Pedosphaera parvula Ellin514: one gene and its partner. The protein of the gene in region 1 interacts with the protein of each later gene in a pairwise test. Links are inferred from orthologs where the notes say so. Each region holds a gene or a part of one and is shown in the gene's direction. Other genes may lie near its edges. The genes, in order: CFLAV_RS06835 and rsfS.

Evidence for each region.
Region 2: the proteins of CFLAV_RS06835 (region 1) and rsfS interact in binary tests that used the Escherichia coli proteins (3 or more experiments, as listed by UniProt). The link is inferred for Pedosphaera parvula Ellin514 from one-to-one orthologs.

Annotation. Positions count from the first base shown.
Region 1 is NZ_ABOX02000006.1:166,673-181,551, reverse strand. What follows is about bases 8,513-11,420. They hold CFLAV_RS06835 (ATP-binding protein), read left to right. Parts: upstream 8,513-9,382; coding sequence 9,383-10,459; downstream 10,460-11,420. Other genes in these bases: CFLAV_RS06830 (DUF5682 family protein), read left to right, coding at 10,478-11,420; CFLAV_RS34545 (DUF5691 domain-containing protein), read left to right, coding at 8,513-9,168. Outside these bases: CFLAV_RS06885 (AAA family ATPase), read left to right, coding at 1-1,083; CFLAV_RS06880 (nucleotidyltransferase domain-containing protein), read left to right, coding at 1,085-2,002; CFLAV_RS06875 (nucleotidyltransferase domain-containing protein), read left to right, coding at 2,039-2,809; CFLAV_RS06870 (glycine zipper family protein), read right to left, coding at 2,828-3,481; CFLAV_RS06865 (GxxExxY protein), read left to right, coding at 3,881-4,243; CFLAV_RS06860 (PP2C family protein-serine/threonine phosphatase), read left to right, coding at 4,272-4,886; CFLAV_RS06855 (HEAT repeat domain-containing protein), read left to right, coding at 4,896-5,666; CFLAV_RS06845 (SWIM zinc finger family protein), read left to right, coding at 6,305-7,648; more of CFLAV_RS34545, read left to right, coding at 7,645-8,512; more of CFLAV_RS06830, read left to right, coding at 11,421-12,811; CFLAV_RS06825 (VWA domain-containing protein), read left to right, coding at 12,824-13,978; CFLAV_RS33935 (cupin domain-containing protein), read right to left, coding at 13,987-14,556; CFLAV_RS06815 (SufE family protein), read left to right, coding at 14,686-14,879.
Region 2 is NZ_ABOX02000023.1:74,273-89,212, reverse strand. Bases 7,508-10,476 are described here. They hold rsfS (ribosome silencing factor), read left to right. Parts: upstream 7,508-8,787; coding sequence 8,788-9,165; downstream 9,166-10,476. Other genes in these bases: CFLAV_RS17770 (PhoH family protein), read right to left, coding at 10,299-10,476; CFLAV_RS17775 (DUF4149 domain-containing protein), read right to left, coding at 9,671-10,204; CFLAV_RS17780 (PUR family DNA/RNA-binding protein), read right to left, coding at 9,290-9,601; nadD (nicotinate (nicotinamide) nucleotide adenylyltransferase), read left to right, coding at 8,098-8,682; CFLAV_RS17795 (platelet-activating factor acetylhydrolase IB subunit), read right to left, coding at 7,508-7,981. Outside these bases: CFLAV_RS17830 (amidase), read right to left, coding at 1-1,156; CFLAV_RS17825 (DNA-3-methyladenine glycosylase I), read left to right, coding at 1,262-1,822; CFLAV_RS17820 (O-methyltransferase), read left to right, coding at 1,824-2,522; CFLAV_RS32585 (CHRD domain-containing protein), read right to left, coding at 2,594-3,781; CFLAV_RS17810 (Smr/MutS family protein), read right to left, coding at 3,900-4,181; CFLAV_RS17805 (GNAT family N-acetyltransferase), read left to right, coding at 4,261-4,713; CFLAV_RS17800 (carbon starvation CstA family protein), read left to right, coding at 4,772-7,180; more of CFLAV_RS17795, read right to left, coding at 7,229-7,507; more of CFLAV_RS17770, read right to left, coding at 10,477-11,612; CFLAV_RS17765 (glutathione S-transferase family protein), read right to left, coding at 11,593-12,276; CFLAV_RS17760 (hypothetical protein), read left to right, coding at 12,512-12,964; CFLAV_RS17755 (hypothetical protein), read left to right, coding at 12,975-13,196; CFLAV_RS17750 (hypothetical protein), read left to right, coding at 13,207-13,743; CFLAV_RS17745 (methylated-DNA--[protein]-cysteine S-methyltransferase), read left to right, coding at 13,752-14,240; CFLAV_RS17740 (MFS transporter), read right to left, coding at 14,253-14,940. UniProt on the Escherichia coli protein: Functions as a ribosomal silencing factor. Interacts with ribosomal protein uL14 (rplN), blocking formation of intersubunit bridge B8.

The DNA of each region.
Region 1 (14,879 bases):
GCGCAGATTATCACCTGGGCTGAAAAGCAGTCATGGGCTGCTGCGATGGCAGCTTGCGGGCAGGATTCGAAATGGCATGCGGAGGGTGACGTGTGGACGCATACCAAGATGGTTTGGGACGAAGTTGCGAAGCTGGCAGAGTATCGGGCGTTGGATCGACTCTCTCAGTTAAAGCTGCTGTTCACTGCCCTGCTCCATGATTGCGGCAAACCGGCAACGACGGAGATTGATCCGGATTCAGGACGCACCCGGTCGCCGAAGCACTCGATTGTTGGGGCGGCGTTGGCGCGCAAGGTTCTCCGCGACTTGCAGGTTGACCTGAACACACGGGAGGAGATTGTGCATTTGGTGCGGTACCATGGACGTCCGCCTTATCTGCTCGAGAAAGGACACGAGGTTCAGGAAGTGATTTCACTTTCCTGGTTGCTGAACAACCGGTTGCTTTATCTATTCTCGATAGCAGACACCCGCGGTCGTAAAGCGGAGGAGACGAGCCGGCCTGAGGAGAAGCTGCACTTTTGGAAGATCATTGCGGAAGAAAATCAATGCTTTGAGCGCGCGTATTCGTTTGCAAATGATCACGCGCGGTTCCTGTTTTATCGCAAGGAGCTTTCAAGCCTGCATTATATTCCGCGCGAGGATTACAAATGCACTGCGACCTTGATGTCTGGTTTACCTGGCTCGGGCAAGGATACGTGGTTGCAGAAGCACAAGCCGGGACTTCCGGTGGTGGCCCTGGATCAGATTCGAGAGGATTTGGACATTGATGCCACAGAGAATCAGGGAAAGGTAATTCAAGCTGCCCGGGAGGAAGTTCGGGGACACTTGCGCGCCGGGAGGGATTTTGCATTTAACGCGACAAACACAATGCAACAGACGCGCAAGCGGTGGATTGATTTGTTTGCAGATTATGGAGCGCGCATTGAGATCGTTTACATCGAGCCAACCATATCAAATATTCTGGAACGGAATCGGCGGAGGGAGCAACGTGTTCCTGAGAAGGTAATTCATCATCTTCTTGAAAAACTGGAGCCGCCGCAAATCACGGAGTGTCATGGTCTGACATTGGTGGGAGAAGTTTAGCATGATGCATTTAATCATACCAACGGGAACTCAAGTAGTGACGCGGACGGAATTGAGGTCGGCGACGGGAGAGCTTTTGCATGCTGCCGGGTCGGTGGGCGTGATTGTTGAAGCGCCGCTGGATGGGACGCATTCTTACCGCGTTCGGTTCGCTGATGGAACCGAAGGGGCATTCAGTCGTCAGCAATTGTCATTATTGAAGCAATTCAAGGGAGAAGGAATTGGTGCGGAAAATCCGCATGCAGCGGAGATAGATTATTACTCGTTTGTGATTTATCGGTGTGTCGTTGGGTCGCGGGCGTATGGGTTGGAGGGAGAGGAGTCAGATACGGATCGGCGCGGGATTTATTTACCGCCTGCGGAATTGCATTGGTCGTTATATGGGGTGCCGGAGCAATTGGAAAATCCGGAGAATGAAGAGGCTTACTGGGAGTTGCAGAAATTCCTGGTGCTGGCGTTGAAGGCGAATCCGAACATTTTGGAATGCCTGTATACACCGCTGGTTGAATTGGCGACGCCATTGGCGCAGGAGTTGTTGGCAATACGGGAGAGCTTTCTCTCGAAGGTGATTTACCAGACTTACAATGGTTACGTGATGTCGCAGTTTAAAAAGCTGGAACAGGATTTGCGGGCACGGGGCGAGATTAAATGGAAGCATGCGATGCATTTGATCCGGTTGCTGCTATCCGGTGTGACGGCGCTCAAAGAAGGAGTGGTGCCGGTGCGTGTGGGTGAGCATCGGGAACAGTTGCTGGCGATTAAACGAGGTGAGCTGCCTTGGGCAGAAGTGAACACCTGGCGGTTGAGTTTGCACAAGGAATTTGATGCGGCGTATGCAGCGACGAAACTGCCGGAGCGGCCGGATTATGAGAAGGTGAATACTTTTCTGGTCAGGGCAAGAGGCACCATGGTTAGATAAGATGAAAGTTGGAATAATTTGCTGGAGGAACTTGAGATGCTTGTTATTCAAGAGAAAATCAGGAAAAGGTTGGAAGCGGAAGCGGCGAAGCAGCTGTATCCCCTGCTCTTTGTGACGGTGAGTGGGGCGCATCTGTACGGATTTCCGTCGCCGGATTCGGATTATGATTTGCGCGGGGTGCATGTGCTGCCGGTGAATGAGGTGATTGGGCTGAGCACCGGGCGTGAGACGATTGAGGTTTCGAAGATTGAGGATGGGTTGGAGTTTGATCTGGTGACACATGATGCGAAAAAGTTCTTTGGCTTGATGCTGAAGAAGAATGGTTATGTGCTGGAGCAACTTTATTCGCCACTGATCATTCAAACGACGCCAGAGCATGAGGAGCTGAAGGAGATCGGGAAGTTGTGCATCACCAAGCATCACAGTCACCATTACTTTGGGTTTGCGGAGACGCAGTGGAAATTGTTCGACAAGGAGCGGCCGCGTCGCGTGAAGCCGCTTCTTTATGTGTATCGCGTGCTGTTAACGGGGATTCACTTGATGAGGACGGGGCAGATTGAGGCGAACCTGGTGACCTTAAACGAGGAGTTCAAGCTTTCGTATATCCATGACTTGGTAGCGCGGAAACTGGGTGGGCCGGAGAAGTCCACACTCGCGGACGCTGACATGGAGTTTTATACGAAGGAATATGAGCGCCTGCGGGCGGAGTTGGAGAATGCGTATCAGCAAAGCTCCTTGCCCGAAGTGCCTTCAGGCAAGGGAGCGCTGGATTCGTTGTTGAAACGATTGAGGTTGGGATCGAAATGAGTCGGAACTATGGTCGCCTCACTTCACTGTATAACCCTTGCCTTCCATGCAGGCTTCGAAGGCGCGTTTGTAGGCGTCGAGTTTTTGTTGGTTGCCGGCCTGCTGGTTGGCTGACGCTTGTTGCTGGGCAGCTTGTTGATTGAGTGCGGCTTGTTGCTGGGCTGCCTGTTGCTGGGCAATGGCCTGCTGTTGCGCGGCGGCTTGTTGTTGTTGGGCTTCATTGGCACGGCGTTGTCGGACGCCACCGATGGCACCACCTGACGCAGCACCAATGGCCGCACCCTTACCGGCATCGCCAGCGATGGCTCCAATGGCCGCACCACCGGCTGCACCTCTCGCTCCGCCACGGACTGCGCCGCCTTGTTGTGGAGGTGGTGGAGGGACTGACTGGGAATAGGTTGCGGGCGGTTGCGAGATTACCTGCTGCGAAGGCTGGCTTTGGGCCTGCATGGAGGCAGCGACCGGATCGTAGCCGGTTTGTTGCCTGGCCCAGGCGTAGCAATCGGCCTTATCCTTGTCCATCTGCTCCGGGGTTTGGTTTTTGGCAGGAAAGACGATGGGTGCATAAGACGAGGTGACCTGGGCTGGTGGCGCGGAGGTTTGAGCGTAAGCGGTTCCGAGCATGGGGATGATGAGGCCGAGGATGGCGGAATATTTAGCGGTAAATTTCATAAGTTGTTCAATGGTTGTGTTCCAGAGCCTGGGCCTGGATGGTTTTGTGGTTGATGGTAAAACTCCTTCTTACGTGAGTTTAATTGAGAGATGCGAATGGGGTAGTAGCGTGAAGGCCTACTCTCTGGTTGAGGAATACCCCACCGGTTTCGATAGAGACTTGAGTGCCCGAGATGGATGCACTGTATTGCGCTGGTGGGTTCCGCTTCGGATGAGTGTGTGGAGTTGATTAGCATCGTGGGCCGAAGCGGCGATTCTTTTTAATTTAACCCAGGGTTGCGCCCGAAAGACGGGCTGGACCCTGGGCTCCCGTACTCCCACGCTTTCAGCGTGGGGCGGCCCTGCGAGGTGACACTTTTTGCTGGCATAGCGGGGGCGAATTCGGAATGTTGAGTAACTATGAACAAGGATTCGCAAAATGAAATCATCAAGGCCTGCACGGAGGTGCATCGTGAATTGCGAGGCGGGTTTCCGGAAGAGGTTTACCAGGAGGCCCTCGCGGTGGAATTGGGAATGCAGAAAGTTCCTTTTGAACAGGATGTTCAATTCCCGATTTATTACAAAGGGAAACCCTTGGGCGTGTTCTACAAAGCCAGTCTTGTTTGCCATGGAGAAATCATCGTGGATTTACGGGCGACGACGGCGTTGACGTCGAAGGAGGAGGCGCAAGTCAAACACCACCTTCAGGCAACAAAGAAGGAGCGCGCATTGCTTGTCAATTTCGGCGGGTCAAGTTTGGAGTATAGGTGGGTTGTTGTGTAAGCCCGGATTCTGACATTGAAGGAGTAGAATGATTCAGACAGCGAAGTTGATTGAGGCGGGGAATGTGGAGTTGCAGGATCGGGGGGAGATCATTGAGCAATTCGGCACGACGATTTTGGTGGTGGCGGATGGTGCGGGTGGCAGGAGTGGTGGTGCAGAGGCGGCGCAAAAGGTCATCGATATGGTGCGAGGAAATGTTGCCAGATTGATTACGATGGATCCCCTCGCCTGCTCGCAACTCTTGGAGGAAATCGATCGAGAGATTGCAGCTGATCCAGTGGCAGGTGAAACGACGGCGGTGATTGTGGTCGTGGCTGGAGATGTGATTGTCGGAGCGAGTGTGGGGGATTCGGAGGCTTGGTTGATTGGTGCGGGGAGTTATGAGCGGTTGACGGAGAATCAGATTAGAAAGCCATTCCTTGGGAGTGGCCGTGTGAATGTGGTGTCGTTCAGAAAAGAATTTAGAGAAGGCACGTTGTTGCTGGGAACGGATGGGTTGTTCAAATATACCGGGGCGGAGAGGATTTGTGAGGTGGTCAGGGCATCTGATGCGAGAGGTGCGGCCAGAGCACTGGTGGAGTTGGTAAGGTTACCTTCGGGGAATTTGCAGGATGATGTGGCGGTGATATTGGCAAACGGATAGATTGCAACCATGCAAAATGCAGGGATGGAAAATCCAGATGAACTAAAGGGCAAAGTGGTACAGGAGTTCATTGCCATTGCGCGAGATTCCGAGGATGAAAATCTGGCCTGGGACGCAATTAGAGAGTTAAGACGCCGCGGGGGTCACGAGGTTTTTGAAGTAGTGAGAAGCCTGATTCGTAGCGAGAAGGAAAAAGAGCGAATCTTGGCGGCCAATGTGCTCGGGCAATTGGGCGCACCGGCACTGCCATTTCGCAAGGAGTCAGGGGACATGTTGATGTCAACGCTTGAAAGGGAAAAGTCGGTCGAGGTAATCAAAGCGATTTGCTTCGCTTTAGGGCATCTGAAGGAGGCGCGCGCCATCAATTTGTTATTGAATTTAAAGAATCATGCAAATGCTGACATTCGATATGCGGTGACACATGGGTTGCAGTGTCAAACGGATCCAACAGCCATCCAAGGTTTAATTGAACTTTCAAAGGATTCCGACGAGGACATTCGAGACTGGGCAACATTTGGATTGGGCTCAATGATCGATGTTGATTCGCCCGAAATCAGAGAAGCATTGTTTGATCGTTTGAACGACAAGTATCCAGACGCAAAAGGCGAAGCGATGGTCGGCTTGGCGCGGAGAAAGGATGAGCGTGTGGTACGACTAATCATTGAGGAGTTGCAAAATCCAGAGGGAGAATTACCCGGATATGCTCAGGAAGCAGCCGAAGAATTTGATCATCCGGAGATCAATTCGATTCTAGAGGAAAAAGGATTTCGGAGACATTAAGCAATGTGGTTTGACCAAAATGCATGAGAGACGGCAAGATTGTTTTCATCCATCGGCTTGATACTACTAATTAACGCTAAAAGGATGGCACGAATTTTTCTTAAACTGAATGGCGCTGGATTGGGTGGGCGGGTTCCGCTTCGGGCGCGTGCGTTGAGACAATTAAAATCGTGGGCCGAAGCGGGGATTTTTCATTTTGCATTTTACCCAGGGTTGCGCCCCCAAAGGCGGGGCTGGACCCTGGGCTTCCATACACCCACGCTTTCAGCGTGGGAAAACGGGGCGGAAGCGGGATTTATTTGGAATTAACACCCATAATGATGCCGGCCCGATTGTGGTCGAGCCATTTTCAACAGTAAAGGATAGTCAGTTTTCTAAACATTCTCGTAAGTAGCTGGCCATCAAAGAAAGATTTTTGAAATTATTTTAAGGGGTGGACAACGTATGTCCCACCCCCCTGGTTAGGTTGTGGGTATGAGAATAGGGAACCGTGGATTGAACGAGGAGTCGGAGAAACAGTTGGCCACGAAACAACACGAATGGAAATGGGATTTGAATTGCGTGATCGTGGGCGGTGTTTGGATTTGATTTTAAAAGTGAATGCACGATTATAGGGCGTCACTCTCACCGTAAGGTTTATGGATACTTGGACTACTGAGAAAGTTTTATCACTGGCACCGGATGCGAGTTCGGCGAAGTCGGGGAAGGAATTGGCATCGCCGCGGAAATGGGTGTCGATGGGGCGGGACGGGCAGTCGGCGTGGGGTTTGTGCCAGGGGAGCGGGAAGAATCCTTACCAGGCGAGCATTGATTTAAATGAGCCAGCCTTCAAATGCACCTGCCCGAGCCGGAAGTTTCCGTGCAAGCATTCGCTGGGATTATTCCTGATATTGGCAGGTCAACCGGGTGCGGTGGCGGAAGGAACACCACCGGACTGGGTGAACGAATGGCTCGCGGGCCGGACGCAACGGGCGGAGAAGAAGGTGGCCAAGGCGCAGGCCGGGGAGAAGATCAGCGATCCTGAGGCGCAGAAGAAGCGGGTGGCGGAACGGGAGGCGAAGGTTTCGGCGGGATTGAAGGAGTTGGAGATTTGGATGAGCGACCTGGTGCGGCAGGGATTGGCGGGAGCGCAGGGTCGGCCGAACAGTTTTTGGGAATCGACAGCGGCGCGGATGATTGATGCGCAGGCGCCGGGGATTGCGCGTCGCGTGCGGGAGTTGTCGGGAATTCCGGCGTCGGGTGAAGGGTGGCCGGAGCGATTGCTGGAGCAACTGGGTAGATTGCATTTGTTGCGTGAAGGATTTCAACGCATTGAGACATTGTCGGTGGAATTGCAAAACGACATTCGGACATTGATCGGGTGGACGCAGAACCAGGATGAATTGCTCGGCAATTCGGGTGTGAAGGATGAGTGGCTGGTGCTGGGAAGGACGTTGGAAGAGGAGGACAAAATCCGGGTGCAACGGACGTGGCTGCATGGGAAGCAGAGCGGACGGAACGCGATGCATCTGCATTTCGCGCATTTGACGCAGCCATTGGACACGAGTCTCGTGCCGGGCACGGCTTTCGAGGGTGAAGTGGTTTATTTTCCGTCGGCCTACCCGATGCGGGCGATCATTAAGGAGCGCGGTGGGGTGTCGAAGAATTTGGATGGAATACCGGGACAGGCCAGCATTGCGGATTTGATGGCGGCGTATGCGGAGGCGTTGGCGATGCATCCATGGATTGAGCAATTTCCGATGCGCCTGAGTGCGGTGGTGCCGGTGAGAAGGGATGAGCGGTGGCAGTTGCGCGATGGAGAAGGACGGTGCGTGCCATTGACACCGAGTTTTGCGAAGGGTTGGGAATTACTGGCGATGAGCGGTGGCCGAGCGGTAACGGTTTTTGGCGAGTGGGATGGAGATTTCCTGCAACCCGTGAGCGTTTCGGCGGAAGGACGATTTGCCCATTTGTGGAGTCGAAAGCAGAGGGAGGAAGCATGAACCAGACGGTGCAACAACTGGCGCAGGTGGCTTTGCTCGGAACGGAGCGGCAAGGGAATTTACCGAAAGCGGAACAACCGTTGCAGGCGATACTTTCGAGGCTCGAAAAGCAACCGGCAGAAGCGCAACTGCTGGGAACGGCGGGATTGTTATTTCTGCATCAAAGAGTCGGACGGGTGCCAGGGATTGAGAAGATCACAGCAGTGGAACCGGCGGCGGAAGAGACTTTGCCAGGTTGCAGTGCGCGGGCAGCGGCGTTTTTGAAGGAGATGCTGGGCGGACGTTTCGGTGAGGTGTTGCCGGAATGGCTGGCGGCGAGTGCAGAATGCGGGAAGCGCGTGCAGGCGGAGGATTTGCCGGCGTTGCTGGATGTCGGGACTAAAAATGCTGAGTGGCGGGAAGCGATTTTGAAAGTGATTGGCCAGCGGGGAGTATGGCTGGCGGGACAGAATGCCGATTGGAGCTGGGTGGCGGGCGCGGTGGAGGATGAGGCGATTTGGGAAACGGGAAGCCGGGCGGCGCGATTGACTTTCTTGCAACGACTACGAAAGCGTGAGGCGGCACGAAGCCGGGAGTTGTTGCAATCGACGTGGGCTCAGGAGTCACCGGAGGATCGGGCGGCGTTTGTGGGTGCGATGCAGTTTGGGTTGAGCGTAGCTGATGAGAATTTTTTGGAGAGTGCGTTGGATGATAAGCGGAAGGAAGTGCGTCAGGCGGCCGCTGGCTTGCTGGCGCGGTTGCCGGAGTCGCGGTTCGCGCAAAGGATGATGGAGCGGTTGCAACCGCTGGTGAAAATCGAGGCGGCGGATAAAGGGAAGAAAGGCAAAGCCGGCAAAGCGAAGATTGAGGTGACATTGCCTTCTGACTGCGACAAGGCGATGGCGCGGGATGGGATTGAAACGCGGAAACTTTCCGGACTGGGCGAGAAGGCATTTTGGCTGAAGCAGATTATTGAGAATGTGCCGATTGGCTTTTGGAGTGCGCAATATCAAATGACGGTCGAGGAGTTGATTGCCATGGCAGCCGCCGAAAAGGAATGGCGGGGGTTGTTGATGGAGGCATGGGCGAATGCGGCGGTGAAATCGCGCGATGCGGTTTGGGCGGAGGCGTTGCTGATGGAAACTGGCGAGAAGAAAACGATGCTGCCGCAAACGGGCGAGTTGCTTTCGGTGCTGCCAGCGGAGCAACGGGAGAAGTGCATACTGAAAGCTTTTGAGAGCGGCTGGAGTGTGGACCTGGTGTTCGAATCGATGCTGGCCAAGGCCGGTGGGCCGTGGAGCAAGGAGTTTTCGAAGGCCGTGGCGCTGCAGGCGAAGGAACTTGCAAAATCGGGTGATTGGATGGCGCGCAGTCATCTGGTGGCGGTGGGCAAGTGGATGGACCCGGGACTCGCGGGCAACCTGGCGGAGGGCTGGCCGGTGGATGGGAAGCATTGGAATTTGTGGTCGGAAGTGGTGGATCAGTTTATTGCGATGGTACAATTCCGGCATGACATGGTGGTGGCGTTGAAAGAAACGTGAGTTAACACGAGTTAACCGGAGCTAACGGCAGTTAACGGCACAACTTTAATTTCGAATGACAAATTTCCAATTTCAAATGGGAACGAGCGTCATGGAATGTTCGAAACTGTATGTTGCGTGTTTCGTGTTCCGCGTAGGCCATCTCTCGTGTCCGCCAATCATTTGCCGCAATTTAAAACGGGAAAAACTTCGACTTAATTTGAAATAAAACATTATGAATGCATTAAGGGAACATGCGGAACAACAGTATGCGGAGGAATTATCAAAACTGGCGAAGGTGGATACGAAGACGCGTCCGCCGCGCTGGCAATTATCGCCATGGGCAGTGGCGACTTACCTGCTGGGTGGAAAACTGGACGACGGGTTTGTGGTGTCGCCAAAATATATCGGCAACCGGCGGGTGATTGAAATTGCGATTGCGACGCTGGCGACGGATCGGGCGCTGCTCTTGCTGGGAGTGCCGGGCACGGCGAAGACCTGGGTCGCCGAACATCTGGCGGCGGCGATTGCGGGGGACTCGACGTTGCTGGTGCAGGGCACGGCGGGAACGAGTGAGGAATCGGTGCGCTATGGTTGGAATTATGCGCGGTTGCTGGCGGAGGGGCCATCGCGGAAGGCGCTGGTGGCGAGTCCATTGATGCGCGCGATGCAGGAGGGAAAGATTGCGCGGGTCGAGGAACTGACACGCATTCCCGCTGACGTGCAGGATTCGTTGATCACGATTTTGTCGGAAAAGACACTGCCAATTCCTGAACTGGGAGAAGAAGTGCAGGCGGTGAAAGGATTCAATGTGATTGCCACCGCAAACAATCGGGATCGCGGGGTGAATGAACTTTCGAGCGCGTTGAAGCGGCGCTTTAACACCGTGGTGCTGCCGCTGCCGGATTCGATCGAGGAAGAAGTGAGCATCGTGCAACAGCGGGTGGAGAGTTTGGGGCGCGCGCTGGAATTGCCGGCCGAACCACCAGCCTTGGAGGAGATACGGCGGATCGTAACGGTATTTCGCGAGTTACGCAGCGGAGCGACAGCGGATGGAAAAACCAAGGTGAAATCGCCCACGGGAACTCTCAGCACAGCGGAAGCCATTTCAGTGGTGAACAATGGGCTTTCACTCGCGGCGCATTTTGGCGATGGAACGATGCGGGCGGCCGATGTGGCGAGTGGTTTGATCGGAGCGGTGGTGAAGGATCCGATTCAAGACCGGGTTGTGTGGCAGGAATATTTGGAAACCGTGGTGAAGGAGCGGGACGGTTGGAAGGATTTGTACCGGGCTTGCAAAAATCACGATTGAGCCAGGAAGGATATCACCATGTCGGTTCATATCTTTGGTATAAGACATCATGGTCCCGGCTCAGCGCGGAGTTTGCGCGAGGCGCTGGAAGCGTTGAAGCCTGACATGATTTTGGTGGAAGGTCCACCCGATGCGGAAGCAGCGCTACCGCTGCTGATGCATGAACAGATGGAACCGCCGGTGGCGTTGCTCGTCTATGTGCCGGAGAATCCCAAGCAGGCAGTTTATTATCCGTTTGCGGTGTTCTCGCCCGAATGGCAGGCCCTGCGATATGGCTTCGGCAAAAATGTTCCGGTGCGCTTCATGGATTTGCCGCTGACACATCAATTGGCGGAGGAAGCTTTGGAGGCAAAGGAGATCGCAGTCAAAGGTGATGAAGCCGATGCGGAAGCAGAGTGTGAGGAATGCGAAATTACTCAGGAACAGCCGATAGAGCCAGCATTGTTACCTGCTTTGAAAGCCTTGTTGCAACGTGATCCCCTCGCCCACCTGGCGGAAGCGGCGGGTTATAGCGACAGCGAGCGTTGGTGGGAACACATGGTGGAGCATCGGCATAATAGCACGGAACTGTTTGAAGCGATTCTGGAGGCAATGACGGCATTACGCGAGGCGTCGTTGGAATCTTCATTGGCGATACTCAATCCGCTTCGCGAGCAACGACGTGAAGCGCACATGCGGCAGACCATTCGCGTGGCGGAGAAGGAAGGATTTCAGCGAATAGCGGTTGTGTGTGGAGCTTGGCATGCGCCGGCATTGACGAAAATGCCAGCGGCGAAGGAGGACGCGGAGTTGCTGAAAGGATTGCTGAAAGTGAAGGTCCAGGCGACGTGGGTGCCGTGGACTTACGGGCGGCTGGCGTTTGCGAGCGGTTATGGCGCGGGGATTGAATCGCCGGGATGGTATCAGCACCTGTGGGATTGCCGGGATGGCAAGAAAGGCAGGAACGCGGAGACGCAGGATATTATCATCAAGTGGCTGACGCGGGTGGCGCATCTGCTGCGCGGAGAAGATTTGGATGCGTCGTCAGCTAGCGTGATTGAAACCGTGCGGCTGGCGGAGTCGTTGGCGGCAGTGAGGAGTCGTCCCCTGCCCGGCCTGCCCGAATTAAATGAAGCAACGCAAACGGTTTTGTGTCACGGCGAACATCTGCCGTTGCGGTTGATCCATGACAAGCTCGTGGTGAGCGAGCGTCTGGGCAAAGTGCCGGATGAAACGCCGGTGGTGCCATTGCAACAGGATTTGCAACGCGAGCAGAAACGACTGCGTTTGCCGCCGGAGGCTTTGGAGAAAATGCTGGACCTGGACTTACGCAAAGATACGGATCTTGGACGGAGCCAATTGTTGCATCGACTGAATTTATTGAACATTCCATGGGGCCAGGCAGAGCGGGCGAGCGGGAAGAAAGGGACTTTTCACGAAGTGTGGCGCGTGCGATGGCAGCCGGAATTTGCGGTCGCGATTATTGAGGCAGCCATTTGGGGAAACACGGTGGCGAGTGCGGCGTCGGGTCGGGCGTATAAATTGGCAGAGGAGGCGCCGGCGTTGCCGGAATTGACGGCGTTGTTGGACCAAACGTTGCTGGCTGATTTGCCTGATGCGATTCGGCATATCATGGTCCGGCTGCAAAACGAAGCAGCGGTGGCGAGTGATGTGCCGCAGTTGATGGCCGCGCTGCCGCCATTGGCGCAGATTTTAAGATATGGCAACGTGCGTCAGACAGACTCGACGTTGATCGATCAGATTGTTTCGGGATTGGTGGCGAGAATTTGCATTGGGTTGCCGGTAGCATGTGCTTCGCTGGATGATGAGGCGGCAGCAGATATGTTCGAACGTTTGCTGGCGGTTCAAAGTGCGCTCTCACTGTTGCAAAAGGAAGAGTATCTCAAGGCGTGGCAGACAGTTTTAAAACAACTCTCGCAGCAGCAAGGAATTCACGGATTGTTAGCGGGGCGGTGTTGTCGCCTGCTGATGGATGCGGGAGTTTTCAGCCGGGAGGAATCGGCGCGGCGGATGGGATTGGCATTATCCACCGCGAATGAGCCTGTTCAGGCGGCGGCCTGGGTGGAAGGTTTTCTCAAAGGAAGCGGATTGTTGCTCCTGCACGATGAATCGTTGTGGCAGGTGTTGGATGAGTGGGTTTGCGAGTTGAAGGATGAAACCTTTACAGCATTACTGCCTCTGCTGCGGAGAACTTTTTCGACCTTCTCCGCACCCGAAAGAAGGCAGATGGGCGAACGAGTGCGGAGCGGAACGTCAAAGCTTGCAAGCCAGGTGCAAAAGATGGATTTCGACGAGGAACGCGCAGCGAAGGTTCTGCCGTTGGTTGCAAAGTTGTTGGGAATTGAAAACTAAAGGGAATTTACCATGTCCACAGCTACACAGAATAAAGAGGAAAGATTGAGACGGTGGCGGTTGGTTTTGGGTGGAGATGAGGCAGACGGGACAGGCTTTGGGCTGTCCGGAACCGACGCTGGAATGGACAAGGCATTGGGTGCGCTTTATGAGTCCGAGCGGAAGGGCGGACTTGGCAGTTCGAATCCCAACGTTTCGCGCTGGCTGGGAGATATTCGGACTTACTTCCCTTCAACAGTGGTGCAGGTGATGCAGAAGGATGCATTGGAACGATTGAATCTGCAGCAGATGTTGCTGGAGCCGGAATTGTTGCAGGCAGTCCAACCGGATGTGCACCTGGTGGCGAATCTGTTGGCCTTGAAAAACATCATGCCGAGCAAGACTAGGGAAACGGCACGGATGGTTGTTCGGAAGGTAGTTGAAGAGTTGGAACGGAAACTGGCGAATCCGATGCGACAGGCGGTGATGGGGAGCTTGAATCGCGCGACACGCAATCGCAGGCCGCGGCACAATGAAATTGATTGGAACCGCACCATTCGGGCCAACTTGAAACATTATCAACCGGAGTATCGCACGATTGTCCCAGAAACACGGATTGGTTACGGACGCAAGCGCTCATCGCTTCGCGACATTATTTTGTGCGTGGATCAGAGTGGGTCGATGGCAACTTCGGTGGTTTACGCGGGAATTTTCAGCGCGGTACTCGCATCGCTGCCAGCAGTGCAAACGCGGATGGTGGTGTTCGATACGGCAGTCGTGGATTTAAGCGATAAGCTGAGTGATCCGGTGGATGTGTTGTTTGGCACGCAACTGGGAGGTGGTACGGATATCAACAAGGCATTGAGCTATTGCCAGGGATTGATCCGCCAACCGCAGGACACAATTCTTGTATTGATCAGCGATCTTTATGAAGGTGGCAACAGCAAGGAAATGTTGAAACGCATGGGATCCATTGTAGCTGCGGGGACGCAGGTGGTGACCTTGCTGGCGTTAAATGATGACGGGGCTCCGATGTTTGATCATCAACACGCCGCAGCATTTGCCGGCATGGAGATTCCTTCATTTGCCTGCACCCCCGATTTGTTTCCGGAGCTTATGGCGGCGGCGATTTCCAAACAGGATATTGGACAATGGGCGGCGACACGAAACGTAGCCGTGACGAAGTAGACTGGAGGTTAACTGTTCCAATATTGGAAGATTGGGCCCTCATGACTGTAGATGGGATCAGCTTCAGGGAATGGAGCGTGCGCGATATTATGGTCAGCCTGCGGACGCTCGCCTTTCCGGCCATAATTCATATCCCATGGTTGGCCGCCAGGATAAGCGCCGACAACTCCAAGGTTGGCACTCGAACCGAGATTTTTATGAGCCACACCAGCTGGAATGATAACGACATCGCCGTAGCGCAATTTTTGCGTGATACCATTTTCACCACCGAAGCGGACGGTGGCCGAGCCATTGTAGATACCAAGGACTTCGTGGGTGGTGCTGTGATAGTGGTGAAACGTATAAATTCCATTTCGCCAGGAACCTTCCCAGTCGTGAGCGGCAAACAAACGCTCAAAAATGGAGGCGGGATCTCGGCGCTCAGCTAGATCAATAGCTTGATGATAAATTAACAGAGGTAGTTTCGGGTTGTTGGGTATGCTGCCGTCATCCTTCAAATTAAAAGAAAGTACACGCGGTGGGTTGATGCACCTTTCGAGGTCCCGAGGCACCGACACTGTGGATGTCTTCGCACTCATAATACAAAATGCCAGAGGAACGTGAAGAATCAACCGGTAGATTTATCACTCTGGATACCTAATTACCCCAATCTGGTGTTGTAATGAGCCTGATGCTAGTCTGCCTCGGCAAATGACGTTTTAACAACCATGACAGCCAAAGACAAGAAGCAGGCATTGCTAACCGAGCTCGCGCACTTCAAAGATGCGCAGCAACGATTTGCCTACGTGGTGGAACAAGGCCGCAGACAGGAGCCGCTGAAGGAAACGTTCAAGATCGATGCTTATCGCGTGGAAGGTTGTCTGGCAAAACTGTGGCTGGTGTCGGAGTTTAAAGAGGGAAA
Region 2 (14,940 bases), on another replicon or contig:
CGGCATCATTTTCTTTACGCTCGCCTTTTTCATTTTCAAAATCCTTCTTCAAGTAGGCGATGCGAAGTTTCTGCCACCGGGCTTTGGCTTCATAATTGAAGGGAAGATCGCACAGAGTCTGGTCGATGCCGTCCGGGCCGTAGATAGTGTTGAATACAATGGCGCAATCTTCGACTGTGCGGCAAATGGGACCAAGTTTATCCATCGACCAGGTCAAGGCCATCGCCCCAGTGCGGCTGATTCGACCATAAGAGGGGCGCAGGCCTGTGATGCCGCAACGGTCACAAGGAGAGATGATGGAGCCATGCGTTTCAGAACCGATGGCGAAGGGAACAAGACCGGCGGAGGTGGCGGCTGCCGGACCAGCAGAGGAACCGCTGGAGCCGTCTTTAAGATTCCAAGGGTTGCGTGTCATGCCGCCATACCAAACTTCACCCCACGCGAGTTCACCCATGCTGAGTTTGGCGACGAGAATGGCACCGGCGTCCTGAAGTCGTTTTACAACGGTGGCGTCCTCGTCGATAATTTGGTTCTTATATGGAGCAGTTCCCCACGTGGTGGGAATACCTTTGGTCGTGAGCAGGTCTTTTACCCCGAACGGAATGCCATGGAGCGGACCGCGGTATTTTCCGGCGGCAATTTCCTTGTCAGCCTGCCGCGCTTGCTGCAGGGCCAGGCTTTCGGTAAGCGTGACGATGCATTCCAGCTTGGGGCCGTAGCGTTTCAATCGCTCCAGGAAGAAGCTCGTGAGTTGAACAGAGGTTATCTGGCGGGATTTAATCAATGCACCCAGTTCACCAATGGAATAATAAGCCAGTTCATCCATGTTTTTCGGCAGCTGCACCTTTCCCGGCGAGGCTGGCTTGAATTTTTTGCGGTGCACATCAAATTTTGCGCCGACTGGAATTGGGTTGAACAACATTGCCGAAGGAACGGCGTTGGAGAGGGGAAATTTTCGCAGCACCTCATACGAGGCAACCTGGTCCCGGAGTCCGGGAAGCATGAGTCGATATTTGGCATCTGAGAACTGCAAGCCAGTCAACCTGGCCGCCTGAGTAACGGTTTCCACGGTAATGGAGTTGGTATCTGCATCGGCGAATGACGAAGTCGCGCCGCAGAGGATACTTAGGAGGATGAGTGGCATCAGTTGACGCATATGGCTGCTATTGGGACAAACGGGGGTGAAACTGGCAATGGGAAATTTGCTCAAATTAAAGTGTTCCCAATTTAATTCGTTCGTGGTGCAATCCTGCCGAGATTGATGAAAACGAGATGTGCTTGGGCAAAAAGTGAATTGATGGTCTGCTATCATGACGAGGAATGGGGCGTGCCGGAGCATGATGACAGGAAATTATTTGAGTTCATCGTGCTGGAAGGGGCGCAGGCGGGTCTCAGTTGGAACACTATTTTACAGAAGCGTGAGCATTATCGAAAAGTCTTCGATCAGTTCGATCCTCTATTGGTTGCAAAGTATGAGGAACGAAAGGTAGAGCAGCTTTTGGCTGATCCGGGCATTGTTCGTAACCGGCTGAAAATTGCGTCCACCATCACCAATGCAAAGGCATTTCTCGCCGTGCAAAAGGAATTTGGCTCCTTTGATAAGTACATCTGGCAATTCGTGGGAGGCAAACCGATACTCAACGCGTGGCCCACAACGAAGGAGATTCCAGCCCGAACGGCGGAATCGGACGCGATGAGCAAGGATTTGCTGAAGCGAGGGTTTAAATTCGTCGGGTCCACCATTTGTTATGCCTTTATGCAGGCGACCGGGATGGTGAATGATCACACGACAGATTGTTTTAAATTCAAGAAGCGCAAATAACATGAAGCCACACCTTAAGCATCGTAGGACCAAAGGATTGAAGTACGTTCCGCTCAACGAGAAGCTTTATACCTACCTGATTGACGCGCGCAGTCGGGAGGGGGACGCCGTGTTGAATGCATTGCGGGCGGAAACGCAAAAGAAATTTGAGGCAGATTCCCATATGTCCATTGGACGAGATCAGGGAAGTTTCATGACCATGTTGGTGGCCGCGATTGGCGCCAAACACGCCATCGAGATAGGGACCTTCACAGGTTACAGCTCCATCTGCATTGCGCGCGGTTTGCCGGAGCGCGGCAAATTGCTCTGCCTGGATGCCAGCGAGGAGTGGACCAATGTTGCCCGCAAGTATTGGAAGAAAGCCGGCGTGGATAAAAAAATTGAACTGAGACTGGGACCTGGGGCTGATTCGTTAAAGAAATTAGAGCCGGGGATCAAATTCGACTTCGCTTTCTTCGATGCAGACAAGCCGGGTTATGACACTTATTACGAATTAGTGCTTCCCAGAATGCGTTCCGGCGGGTTGATATTATTTGATAACATGCTCTGGGGCGGAAGGCTGGGGACCAAGCGACGCATCAAACATCCGAACGGGAAGGCGATTGATAAGTTGAACCGCAAGCTGGCCAAAGACAAACGAGTGCAATCAGTGCTGCTTTCCATTGGGGACGGCGTGCATATGTGCCGCGTATTGGGTTAGCGAAGTCGGTACAGGAAAAAGGGACCTTTGCAGGTCCCTCGTTCGTTATGGATTCCGACTACTGAGATTGATTACTTGCCATTCTGCGAGTGAGGCACGGTTACCGTCAACACTTTTGGGGCCGAAGTATTACCGGCTGCATCGGTTGCCTGGACGGTAACTGAGTATATCCGGCCCTTGCCTTTTCCAGAGCGTTCCGCACGCAATTGAACGCAATGATCACCGGTGATGATCCAGTCCGGCGCGGTATTGCCGCTGCCATTGCCGCCCTTGCCATTGTCTTTGCCCTTCGGATCGTTCTTTTTTGTATCATCATTGCCGCTTCCCACTGGTTCATTGCTCTCGACAGAAATGATTTTCCAAGTGGCGGAGCCGCAGGTATCGAGCGCACGGATCTTGATGTCGATAGGGATCAGCTTGTGATTGGGCGGCCAGAGCACCTTGGGACTCACGGTGCATCCACTGATTACAGGAGGTGTGGTATCCTGCACTACAATAGTGCTGGAGCAGGAGGTGGAATTACCGGCAGTATCGGAGACGGCAATTCCAACCATGTTGGTGCCCAGATCGAAGCTGGCTGCCAGGACTACGTCGACTCCATTGGTCGTGCCACCGGCCGCGATGTTGTTGGTTTGAACGGGCGAACCATTCAGGCTCCAAATCACCTGCAAAGCATCTCCCTCAGCGTCGGATACATGAGCTGTCAGGTTGATCGGTTGGCCGTTGCATTCGACCGTGGCATCCCCGGGACAGAGCAGCACAGGGGCTGTGTTGCTGACCAAGGCTGGTATCAACTGAGCACGGAGTTCTCCGTCAGGATTTGCCGTGGTATGAATCTCGATATAATCAAGTCCCGCGAGAAGATTGGACGATTGTTCGGAGTTCATACCCAAGGAGCCGTAAACTGTGCCGCCTTTGGAAGGATCTATAGACGGGAACAAAAAGGGCGTCAGGTCAAATTGAACACCGGCGTTTTCAAATGCGGAAGCAGGTCCATGAATGTGGACGGAGGAAGCCGGGCCAGTAAGATCACTGAATCCCGCAGCGGAACCATAGCCGAAATTAAATTTCAGAGTGGCGGCTGTGGTATCAAAGCAGATGCCTCCAGAGATTTTGTCCCCGGCACCCGTGCTGTTGGTTACTGCTGGAACTGCATTAGAAGGATTCAGGCCGTTTGGTCCCAAAGTGAATTTTACGATATCGGCATGAGAGATGAGTACCGAGGAGGTGAGTAGGAGCAGAGTAGCCGCTTGTTTCATAATCCGTACGTTTTAGTTAGGGTTTTCAACGACGGCAAAGTGTTTCCATAAACCGGGCATTTCCAGTATGGGGTGAATACCTACGTACTTAAAACGTGGAAAACCGGCTCCAAACGTCTCAGGCTTTTTTTCGTAGCGTCAGGATGGTTGCTCCCCAGCCACCAAATTGTGGATGATCGAGCGAATAGGAAATGACTTCAGGATGTTTGCCAAGAATGGAGTGAACCGTGCGACGGAGGTTGCCGCTGCCTTTGCCATGAATGATGCGGACTTGCAGAATGCCACGCTCCTGACAGGCGGCGAGGTAGTCAAGAACAAGGTCTTTGATCTCGCGCGGTCGAAAGGTGTGCAGATCCAAAACTCCGTCGATCGGCAGTTGGACAGGTTCGTTTTCGTCCATGATCAAATATGGTGAATGGCTGGGGACTAAACAAGTTTTCGTGCTTTAAACGTTTCCATTAAATCATCAAAATATGGCTATGAACATTCGCACAGCCAATTTGAGTGATGCAGAGGTGGTTGCTGATTTTAACCTGCGGCTGGCATGGGAATCTGAGCACCTGAAGCTCGCACCGGAGACCGTGCGGAAAGGGGTGGGGGCGTTGCTGAAAGCTGCGGCCAAAGGGGTTTACTTCGTTGCCGAAGAGACGGGAGCGGGAGTCGTTGGGCAAACATTGGTCACTTACGAATGGAGCGATTGGCGCAATGGAAATATCTGGTGGATACAGAGTGTTTTCGTGAAGGAAGAGTTTCGGGGCCAGGGAGTGTTCAAAGCGCTATTTGAGCACGTGGAGCGGTTGGCGAAGGAATCAGGAGAGGTGTGTTCGTTGCGGTTGTATGTGGAAAAGGAGAACAGCAGGGCGCACCGGGCGTACTCCAAGCTCGGGATGGAGGAGACGCACTATCGAATTTTTGAGAAGGCGATTCGCTAAATTCCCTAGTCGGGAGGCCCTGATTCTGGTTAAAAGTCTAATGCTACACATTTGATCGATGAAGAAACTGGCCACTACATTGTTTTGGCTCATCCTGGCGATTGCTGGAGGATGGGCCTATGCGACTTTGGCGTTCCATCGCGGGGAAGCGCTCAATTCGATTTACATCCTCATTGCTGCGGTTTGCACTTATGCGATTGGTTACCGGTTTTATTCCAAATGGATCGCGGCGAGTGTTTTGATGTTGAATGACCGGCGGGCAACGCCTTGTGAGGTGCATGATGACGGCAAGGATTTCGTGAAGACCAACAAGTGGATTGTCTTTGGCCATCATTTTGCGGCGATCTCTGGACCGGGGCCATTGGTCGGGCCGGTATTGGCAGCGCAGTTCGGGTATCTGCCCGGGACATTGTGGATTTTGATTGGTGTCGTGCTGGGAGGGGCGGTGCAGGATTTCGTTATTCTGTTCAGTTCCATGCGGCGCAATGGGAAATCGCTTGGACAAATGGTGAAGGAGGAGTTGAACTCCGCGGCGGGATACGTCGCGATGATCGCGATTCTGGCAATCATGATTATTTTGCTGGCCGTGCTGGCATTGGTGGTGGTGAGGACGCTGGCGGAAAGTCCGTGGGGTGTATTCACGGTGGGAGCCACCATTCCAATTGCAATGTTCATGGGCGGATACATGCGCTTCGTGCGGGTGGGGAAGGTGATGGAGGCATCAGTGTTTGGTGTCGCTTTGCTTTTGCTGGCGGTTTGGGGTGGACGGTTTGTGCACGGAGATGCGTATTGGAGTTCGGTGTTTACCATGAGCGCCATGAATCTGGCGTGGACGATTCTTATTTATGGTCTGGCGGCGAGTGTGTTGCCCGTCTGGCTGCTGTTGGCGCCGCGCGATTATTTAAGCACGTTCATGAAGTTGGGGACGATTTTTGCGTTGGTGGTGGGAATTTTTTTGGTGTTGCCCAAATTGCATATGCCGGCGCTTACGCACTTTGTGGATGGGTCAGGACCAGTGGTGCCTGGCAAGATTTTTCCATTTTGTTTCATTACGATTGCCTGTGGGGCGATCAGTGGTTTCCATACATTGATCGCGAGTGGGACCACGCCGAAAATCATCACGCGGGAAGGTTATGCACGGCCGATTGGTTATGGCGCAATGTGTCTGGAATCGCTGGTGGCGATCATGGCGCTGGTGGCGGCATGCACACTGGATCCTGGCGTTTACCTGAGCATGAATGTGCCAGGACCCGCTGAAGCCACGGTGGCAAAAGTAAGTGCGTGGGGTTTTCCAGTTACAGTGGATCACATGCAGGAACTAGCCGTTCAGAGCGGGGAGAAGACGCTGTTTGGTCGCACGGGCGGAGCCTCGACGCTGGCGGTGGGGATGTCGCAGATACTTTCGAAAGTGACGCACGGCAGGTGGCTGGATCTTTGGTATCACTTCGCGGTGATGTTTGAAGCGTTGTTTATTTTGACAACCCTTGATGCCGGAACGCGAGTGGGACGTTACTTATTGCAGGACATGTTGGGGGGCTTGTGGAAACCTTTGGGCGATACGAAGAGCGTGGCTGCCAATGTAGTGGCGAGTATTTTGATGGTTGCGGGCTGGGGCTATTTTCTGATTCAGGGAGTGTTGGATCCGAACGGTGGCGTGAAGGCGTTATGGCCATTGTTCGGGATCGCGAACCAGCTACTGGCCGCGATAGCGCTATGCCTGGCGACAACGATTATTCTGAAGATGCAATTGCAACCAGCAACCAAGTCCAGCGGTGAAGGTTTAACCTCCGACGCTGGCAGGCCGGTTTTGGCGCTGGCGACATTGGTGCCATTAATCTGGTTGCTGGCAGTGACGATGACGGCGGGTTATCAGAAGATATTGCATCACGAGGATCGCCCGAATTTTCCGCGCATAGGATTTTTGCAGATTGCGACTGAGCTGGACGGGAAGTTGCCGGCGTTACAGGCGGCGGCCAGTGCGTTGCAGAACAGCGGAGATGCTGAGGCAATCAAGAAGGCGGAGCAGGCCGTGCGGAATAATCGGATCGAGCGGGTGAACCAGATTGTCGATACAGTGGTGGTGGCGATATTTCTGTTACTGGTCACTTTGATTGTGGTGTTAAGCGTGCGCGAATGGGTGTTGCTACTGGCGCGAAAGAAGCTGGCGACTTTGCGAGAGAGCGAGCCCGTCTGGTTGCCGGATTATTCAATTGTAGAAGCGAAGCCGTTGCACCTTGTTGGACTGATTACTTTGGGCTTTGCCTTGCTGAAGGAGTTGTCAGGTGAGGCGCATTTAGAACGCGCTCAGAAACAGGCGGCAGCCTGTAATTGCGTGTCGCCTAGAGAAGGCAAGGTGCGGGTGGATTTGCTCGCGGGAGGAACTGAGATTTGCGGCCAGAAGACACCGGAGCAACTTTACGTGGAAGTCACCGAGAAGCGTTTTGATGGGATCAACCGCTGCTGCTGATCGAGCTGGGAACAGCAGCAAGCGGTAGTGGAACAAGCCTGAACGGATTTATTTCGCCAGAAGTTCCTTCAGCTTTGGCTCCATGGCTTCGGCCCAGAGTTCGTAACCTTTTTGGTTGGGGTGAAGGTAGTCGGGCATGATGTCCTTGGAGATGGAGCCATCGGCATTGATGAAGACCTGGCCGAAGTCGAGGAAGAACACCTTTTGGTTGTCTTCAAGTTTGTGGATGGCCTGATTTACCTGGTTGATGTCTCCGCGTTGTTCATTAAAGTCTTTTCCACGAGGGAAAATGCCAAGCAACAGAATTTTAGTTTCTGGAAATTTTTCCTGGAGTTTGTGAACCACCGCGGTAACGCCTTCAACAATTTCTGAAGGAGTGTTGCGTCCTTTGCCGGAGTTGTTGGTACCGATCATCAACACGGTGACTTTTGGCTTCATGCCATCGGCATTGCCATGTTCCAGGCGCCAGAGGACGTGCTCGGTGCGGTCACCACCGATGCCGATGTTCACCGCTTTATGGGAGCCGTAATATTTCTGCCAGACTGTTTTGCCGTTACCTTCCCATCCTTGGGTGATGGAATCGCCGACGAAGAGCACGTCCAGGTCGCCCTGGTTTGTTTTCACGCGCTCGTTTAAGGCCTGATAGCGCTGAAAGGGTTTGCCCTCGCGAGGTACGGGGATAATTGGTGATTCGGCGGCAACTGAAGGTTTAGCGTCCGGCTTGTTAGTGGACGTTTGGGCGAAGGAGATGGTTGTGGCTGAACAAAGGAGGAGGGAATAAAGAATTGTGCGAAATTTCATGATTTAAGAAAAAGAGGAAAAGTGAATTGTGGCAAGGATTTCTTTTAAACTGAGGATTTTATTCAGATGAAGTTGAGCTTGACCGATGGCGTTCGGGCTTTGAACCTTGCTTCGGTGTGAGCACGAAGAAGAAAATAGGTCTTTACGGCGGGTCTTTTGATCCGGTGCACCTAGGCCATCTGCTGGTGGCGCAGGCTGCCTGTGAAGAGATGGGGTTGGAACGGTTGTTTTTTATTCCCGCTGCGCAATCCCCGTTCAAGCCGGGCATGGCACCTACGCCAGCCGCTGAACGACTCCGCTTGCTGCGTCTGGCGTTGGCTGGCAAAAGCAACTACGAAATAGATGAGCAGGAGATCGCGCGGGGTGGAGTTTCCTACACGATTGATACGGTCAGGAATTATGTCGGGCGGTTTGGGGATGCGGAGTTGTATTACCTCATTGGAGCCGATCACGTGTCTTCGTTGCATAAATGGAGAGAGTCGGAGGAACTGGCGCGGTTACTGAAGTTCATTGTCATTCCACGGCCTGGCCAACCTGAAGCAGTGTTCCCCGGAGAGTTTCGGGGACATTCGTTACAAGGTTTTCCTTTGGGCGTATCGGCCTCCCAGATCCGTGAACGGGTGAGAATGGGCTTGTCGATAGATAATCTTGTCGCTCCGGCTGTGGCGGAGGCCATACGCAATTATAAGCTTTATCTGTGAGCGCCTTGGGCAGAGGCGGCGTAAAAGCATCCCTTATTACCGGCTGTCGATTGGCAACTATTTATGAGATGACTTCTCCGCCAAGATGAGCCATTGTTCCGTTAGATGGATTCGAAAAAGTTGGCATTACTTTGCCGGGAATTGGCTGATAACCGTAAAGCGGAGAACATTGTGATCATGGATGTGCGGGCGCTTTCCACGGTCACGGACTATTTCGTAGTGGCTTCGGGAACCAGTGAGCCGCATTTGCGTGCGATCATGGATGAAATCACGGAAAGGCTACATACAGAACACAATCTGAGGCCAAGAGCCGTGGATGGCACGCTGCAAACGGCATGGGTTGTATTGGATTATTTTGACGTGATCGTGCATGTCATGAAGTCAGACGTTCGAGAAAAATATAATCTCGAAGGACTCTGGGGCGATGCGCCAAAAATTAAGCCCCGTCGTAAGGCCAAGGCGGCAGTGTCTGAAGCTGGTTAGTGTGACCAAGTTTTACGTCCAGACGCATTTAAAAATAACGGCTGACTGACGCTTTTTTGAAAAAGCGGTGAACCTTATCGATTATTTGCTTTTTGGTGTAGATGCCTGCAAAGAACTCAATCCATTATTCTGGTTGAGTTCCTTCCTCTTCAGCTTTGGGTGGACTATCGCCTGAAGCCTTTACCATATCATCGAGCAGCCTCTTGAAGTCCTCCAGACCTGGAGCTGGAATAATGATCGTATCGCGTCTGCCGCCAACATCTTCAGTAATGCGGAGAAAACGGCCGCGTGGATTCTCCTTCAGCGTAAACACAAATGTTTTGCGCTCAATTTGAATTTTATCCGTCTTGATTGTCTCCTCGTTAACAGGTGGCTTTGGCGGAAAAGACCCGTAAGAACGATTCCCGTAAGGTGACGGACGGTCATTTGAAATCATACGCTTTTTCTTTAGATGCCCACCCAGGGCATTCCTCTCCTTTACAAGGTCGGACACGTTCCGGATTTGTCAACCTCGGAACTTTGTAACCCCGCCGTAACGAACCGATTCCACTGGTTTATTGAGCTGTATGAGATAGATGAAGAGCCCGCCGATCATGACCAGGTTCACGACCTGGGAAAAGCCGTGCCAGGCACCAAAAGTGGAGCGGGCTTTCTCTTTCTGTTCGGCCGTCTGGCCGAAATACATTGTTTGCCGCAGAGCCTCCATTTTGGGGTAAAATCCAAATCTACCGATCAAGCCAAGTCCGAAAAGACTTAGGAGCAGAATGAGGGTGAATCGGGTCAACTTCCTTTGAAACGAAATCTTCTCGAGGAGGAAATGCAAAAGAGCAACTGCGGCACAGATTATTTGGAGCAGGAAATAGCGCCGGATCATGATCATGGCAATTCCGCCCGCATAGTAAGGAAAGGCGGTTTCTCCAAAAAGTTTGTGCGTTTCCTGGGAAAAAACTGCGGGTCCGATCACTGCGGTGAAGAAGATTGCCGCGCCAAACCAGATCGCGGCGTTCACGACTCCCATAACTCTCAAGAAGCCAGTCACTTAAACAGTATAGAGAACATTAGGGCTTCTGCCAAGCGCCGTTTCAACACAAGATTTAGTTGAAACGGCGCTGGATTTGCCTGATTGAGGACAGTTACAAGAGATTGGCGGCCAATTCAGCCAATTCCGAGCGTTCGCCCTTTTGTAGTTCGATATGGGCAGCTATCGCCTGAGAGCGGAACTTACTGATGATATAGTTGAACCCGTTCGAGGAGGAGTCCACGTAAGGGTTATCGATCTGATAAGGATCGCCGGTAAAGATAATCTTTGTTCCGTGCCCGACGCGGGTGATGATGGTCTTCACTTCAAGCGGAGTCAGGTTTTGGGCTTCATCAATGACCATGAACTGGTGGGCGATGCTGCGGCCCCGGATGTAGCTTAAGGCTTCCACCACGATGCTGCCGGAGCGCATGAGATCATTGCTGCGACGGCTTTCCTGGCCCATGTTCAAGTCACTGAGCATCTCCAGGGCATCATGAATTGGCTGCATCCAAGGCGCCAATTTTTCCTCCAACGAGCCTGGCAAAAATCCAAGTTCCTTGCCCATAGAAATGGTGGGGCGGGCAACCACCAGCCGGCGAAACTCACGATCCAATACGGTTTTTTTCAAACCGGCAGCCATGGCCATAAGAGTTTTGCCCGTGCCTGCCTTACCCATCAAGGTGACCAATTTGATGCGATCATCCAGCAGAGCGTCAAAAGCAAAATGCTGTTCGCGATTGCGCGGTTTGATGCCCCAGACTCCTTCACGGTTGTCGATGATGGGAACGAGTTTTTTGCCCGTTGGATCCACCTTGGTCAAAGCCGTGCGTTTGGGATTTGTTTCCTCCATGAGCGTGCAATACTCATTGGGGAAGTAGGTGTTGCCACCATTCAATTCCAATTCTCCGTTGGTGCGAAACGCGGCCATTTTTTCTGCGCTGACCATCATCTCCAACATCCCGGTGTAAAGGTCTTTGATCTGGATGCGATCGGTTTCGTAATCCTCAGCCTGAAGGCCCAAAGCATCTGCCTTGATGCGAAGATTGATGTCTTTGCTGACCAGGATCGTGTGGGATTTGGGATGAGCTTTCTGAATAGCCAGGGCCTGGCTTAAAATGCGATTGTCGACCGTGTTGTCTGTGAAGATAGCCTGGGTGGTGTCGCTCTTTAGCTTCTTTTGAAATATGATGCGAAGGCATCCGCCATTTTCGAGTTCAACTCCTTCGTTCAGGCTGCCCTGTTCGCGCAAGCTGTCGAGGGAACGCGAGACTGTGCGGGCGTTTTGACCTAACTCGGAAGATTCACGTTTGAAGCGATCAATTTCCTCAATGACTTCGATGGGAATGAGGACATTGTTATCCTCGAAGTTTAGCAGGCTGTTTGGATCATGGAGAAGGACATTGGTATCAAGAACGTAATTTTTCACGTGAGGATTTTTCGAATTTAATGTTTTCAATGCGCTGGTACCATTTCTTTAGACGGGCATGACATGCCGGCAGTCGGTAGTGTCCCGAATAAAGAAAATTGCCCAGCATGCCGTAAAGGTCAAAGTCGACGAAGCGAGGTTGCTCACCCAGCAGGAATGGCTTGTCCATGAGCATCTGGTCATAGGGAAGCAGTCGATGAGTCAGCTCGGCTATGAATGCCTTCTGCTGGGAATGCCACTGGTCGATACAGCCACGACCAAACTTGCGTTCCTTATGACGTAAAAACGCAACCTGTTCCTTCGCTGGCACCATCTCCTTCCAGTAGATGTCGTTGAGCCGGAAAGTCAAATCTTCGATCTCATCTTCAATATTGCGCCAAATGAGGTATTGCAGTCCCTCCAATTCATGCGGGAAAAGGCCGAGTCTGAACCGGTCATCCAAATACTTGCCAATGACCTGGGAATTATTGTCGGTTTCGAAAACGATATTGCGACCATCGCGAATGACAGGAACACCGTAGTAGCGCTCCCTGGTCAAACGCCAAACCATTGAGCGGTCTGAACTGGGGATATTGGTGATTTTGAAAGAGACTCCAGAATATTCCAGGATTCGCCTTTGGACTATGCAAAAAGGGCTCCAGGGAAACTGAATTAATTCAACCATGGTAAATGATTTCCAATCTGGCTTGAGGGGTCATTAGAGCAGGGCGATTTAACGGGCACGAGATTAGGTTAAATCCAGCCAAAGTGGCTGACAAGTGGAATTCCCGGGCTGGAAAAAGTATTTTTTCACCCGGTTTTTTGCATGATCAGGGAATCCGATAAAAAGCGCCGAAATGCGGGCCGTTTCGGAGAATAGACTGCTTTACAGTCTGGATGTCAAAGTCTAAAGTTGCGTCATGTCCTCGGACTTTGATGCGACAGATTTTGTGGATAACGATTACCAATCCGGGCCCCAGACTCCGCAGAATGCGGGTGCCGGTGCCTGGGGTGGGGCAAATCGTCCTCCTACGCGTGAGGAAGTGGATTCCAAAGTCGGGGAAACCCAGCAGAAACTGGCGGAGCTCAAGCGAGTCCAGGAGCAGCTCGAACGCGAGCGGGCGGCTTTGGAGGAAACGCGCCGACGCCAGTCGGAATACCAGAATGGCCGGGAAGAAATGGTTCAAAACCTGACCCGTGGCGTGGGCCTGTTGGAAGAGGCTGAATTCAATGCCAGACGTGATGCCGAGCAAATGTCCAAGACCCTGGGCCGACCTGAAGGATGCGTTGCTGAAAGTAGAGTTTCTCCACGAAGAAACCTGGAACAAGGAGAACTTCAGTGTGGAACTGACCCGGGCGCTGACAACCATTGAAAATGCCCGCATGGAGTGGAACGCTGCACGGTTAAAGTTTTCCATCCTTTCAGGCAAGGCGATGGAAGAAGGCGCTGAATCCGGCGGTGGACGGAGTCAGGCGAAATCATTATTTGCCAATCAAAGTTTTGTTCAACTTTGCAAGTTGGGATTGGCGCTTACCTGGCCACTGGCCCTTGTGGCTTCCCTGGCGTTCGCCGCTCTGCTGGTGATTTTGTCACAACATCATTAAGATTTTCCCCATGGGATGGTTCAAGAAAAAAGCTGATCCCATCAATGAACGCGCACGGGCGCTGAATGAGCAGATTGCTGCCCTTGAATCTCAAATCAAGCGGCTCAGCACCCACGTGGAGAAAAGTGAAGAGCTGGAAGAATCAACTTCGAAAACCCGTTCTGCTGCCGGACCCGCAGATCAATCATCCGCTTCGATTGCCAAACCCGGAGCCCCTCAGCCAACACCCGGTGAACCGGTGTTTGAAGAGGTGAATCAAAACCGGCTCAAGTCCCAAGGGGAGCCGGAAACCACATCCGAACATTATAATGAGCTGGGGGTTCGCAAGTATGATCTCGCAGCGCTACTGCGGCGGATAAAGAATCACTTTCGCGGACCATCGACAGCCAATCCCAAGCTGGTCAGCTATCTGGCCGCAGGCAGCATTCAAGGATTGAGGCCGATGCGGTATGAGAAGCGCGTGGCGCGGAATCGGTTTCTATTCTTTTTTATCCTGCTGTTCCTCGGTCTGCTGGGAATTATCGTCATGTTTGTGAAGAATCATTGAGGCGGTTCATGGAAAGCCTGGTGATTCATACCGAAGATGGGGACTTTGTTGCGACTTATTCCGAGCAGGGATTGGCTCGATTAAATTTTCCTGAAACGTCGAGGGAACAGTTTGTTTCAGAGGCGGCATCTGCCGTGCGGGTGAGCGAGTGGCATGATATTACAGCGAAAGCCTTGAAGGAGGTCTTACACGGAAGGGTGCCAGAAAAATTGCCTCCCATGGACCTGGCTGTGGGAACAGAATTTCAACAGAGTGTCTGGCAAGCGATGCGGCAAATCAAAACAGGCCAGACCAGGAGCTATGGAGAAATTGCCGCCATAATCGGGAGACCCAAAGCTGTGCGCGCAGTAGGTGGAGCTTGTGGAGCGAATCCGATACCCGTCCTTATCCCATGCCATAGAGTGCTGGCTGCCCATCACAGGATCGGAGGTTTCTCCGGGGGGATGGATTGGAAGCGCAGATTGTTGGGGCGCGAGCGGGCGCAATACTTTCAATAGAACGAAAGTATTTTACTTGGCCGTGGCTACTGGCAGCGGTGAGGGAGTTGGTTTAGTTGTAGCTTTAGGAGTCATTTTACCCCAGGCAAAGATCATGAGGAGTCCACCAATAACTCCGAAGGGAGCCATGAAGTAAAAATAATTTCCAAGGCTGTTATCCAGCAACCTGCCCAGGGCGATTCCTGCCAGACTGCCACCGAAATATTGAAAGGAGTCGATTACACCTGAGGCGAAGCCTGCCATTTTTCTGCCACCGATATCCATGGCGGCAGCCGTTCCGAGGATGGAATGAGTGGAGTTGGCGGTAAGGGAAATCAGCACGAGGAAAACCACCGCTGCATTTGCGGAGTGGAACTGGGCGGCCAGCAAAATGATCGTCGTCTCGAGAAAATAGAGTCCGGCTGCCACGGGAGCACGGTGGCCTTTGAACAGAACATCTGAAATATATCCTGAGCTCAGCGACCCGGCCGAGGCGACAAAGGGGATGAGAAAGCCAAGCCATTGGAAGGAGGCCGATTTTAGATCCATTTGATACATATCCTGCATGTAGCGGGGAAACCATTGATCGACGGCCTGGCGAACTGCTCCGGTGCAGGCATAGGCCAGAGCTACAATCCAGATGGTCGGGTTGCTGACGATTTTCAGGAGAACCTGCCCAAAGCGGAGATTTGCTTCCGCCGCGGTTGGGGCTGGCTCGGCT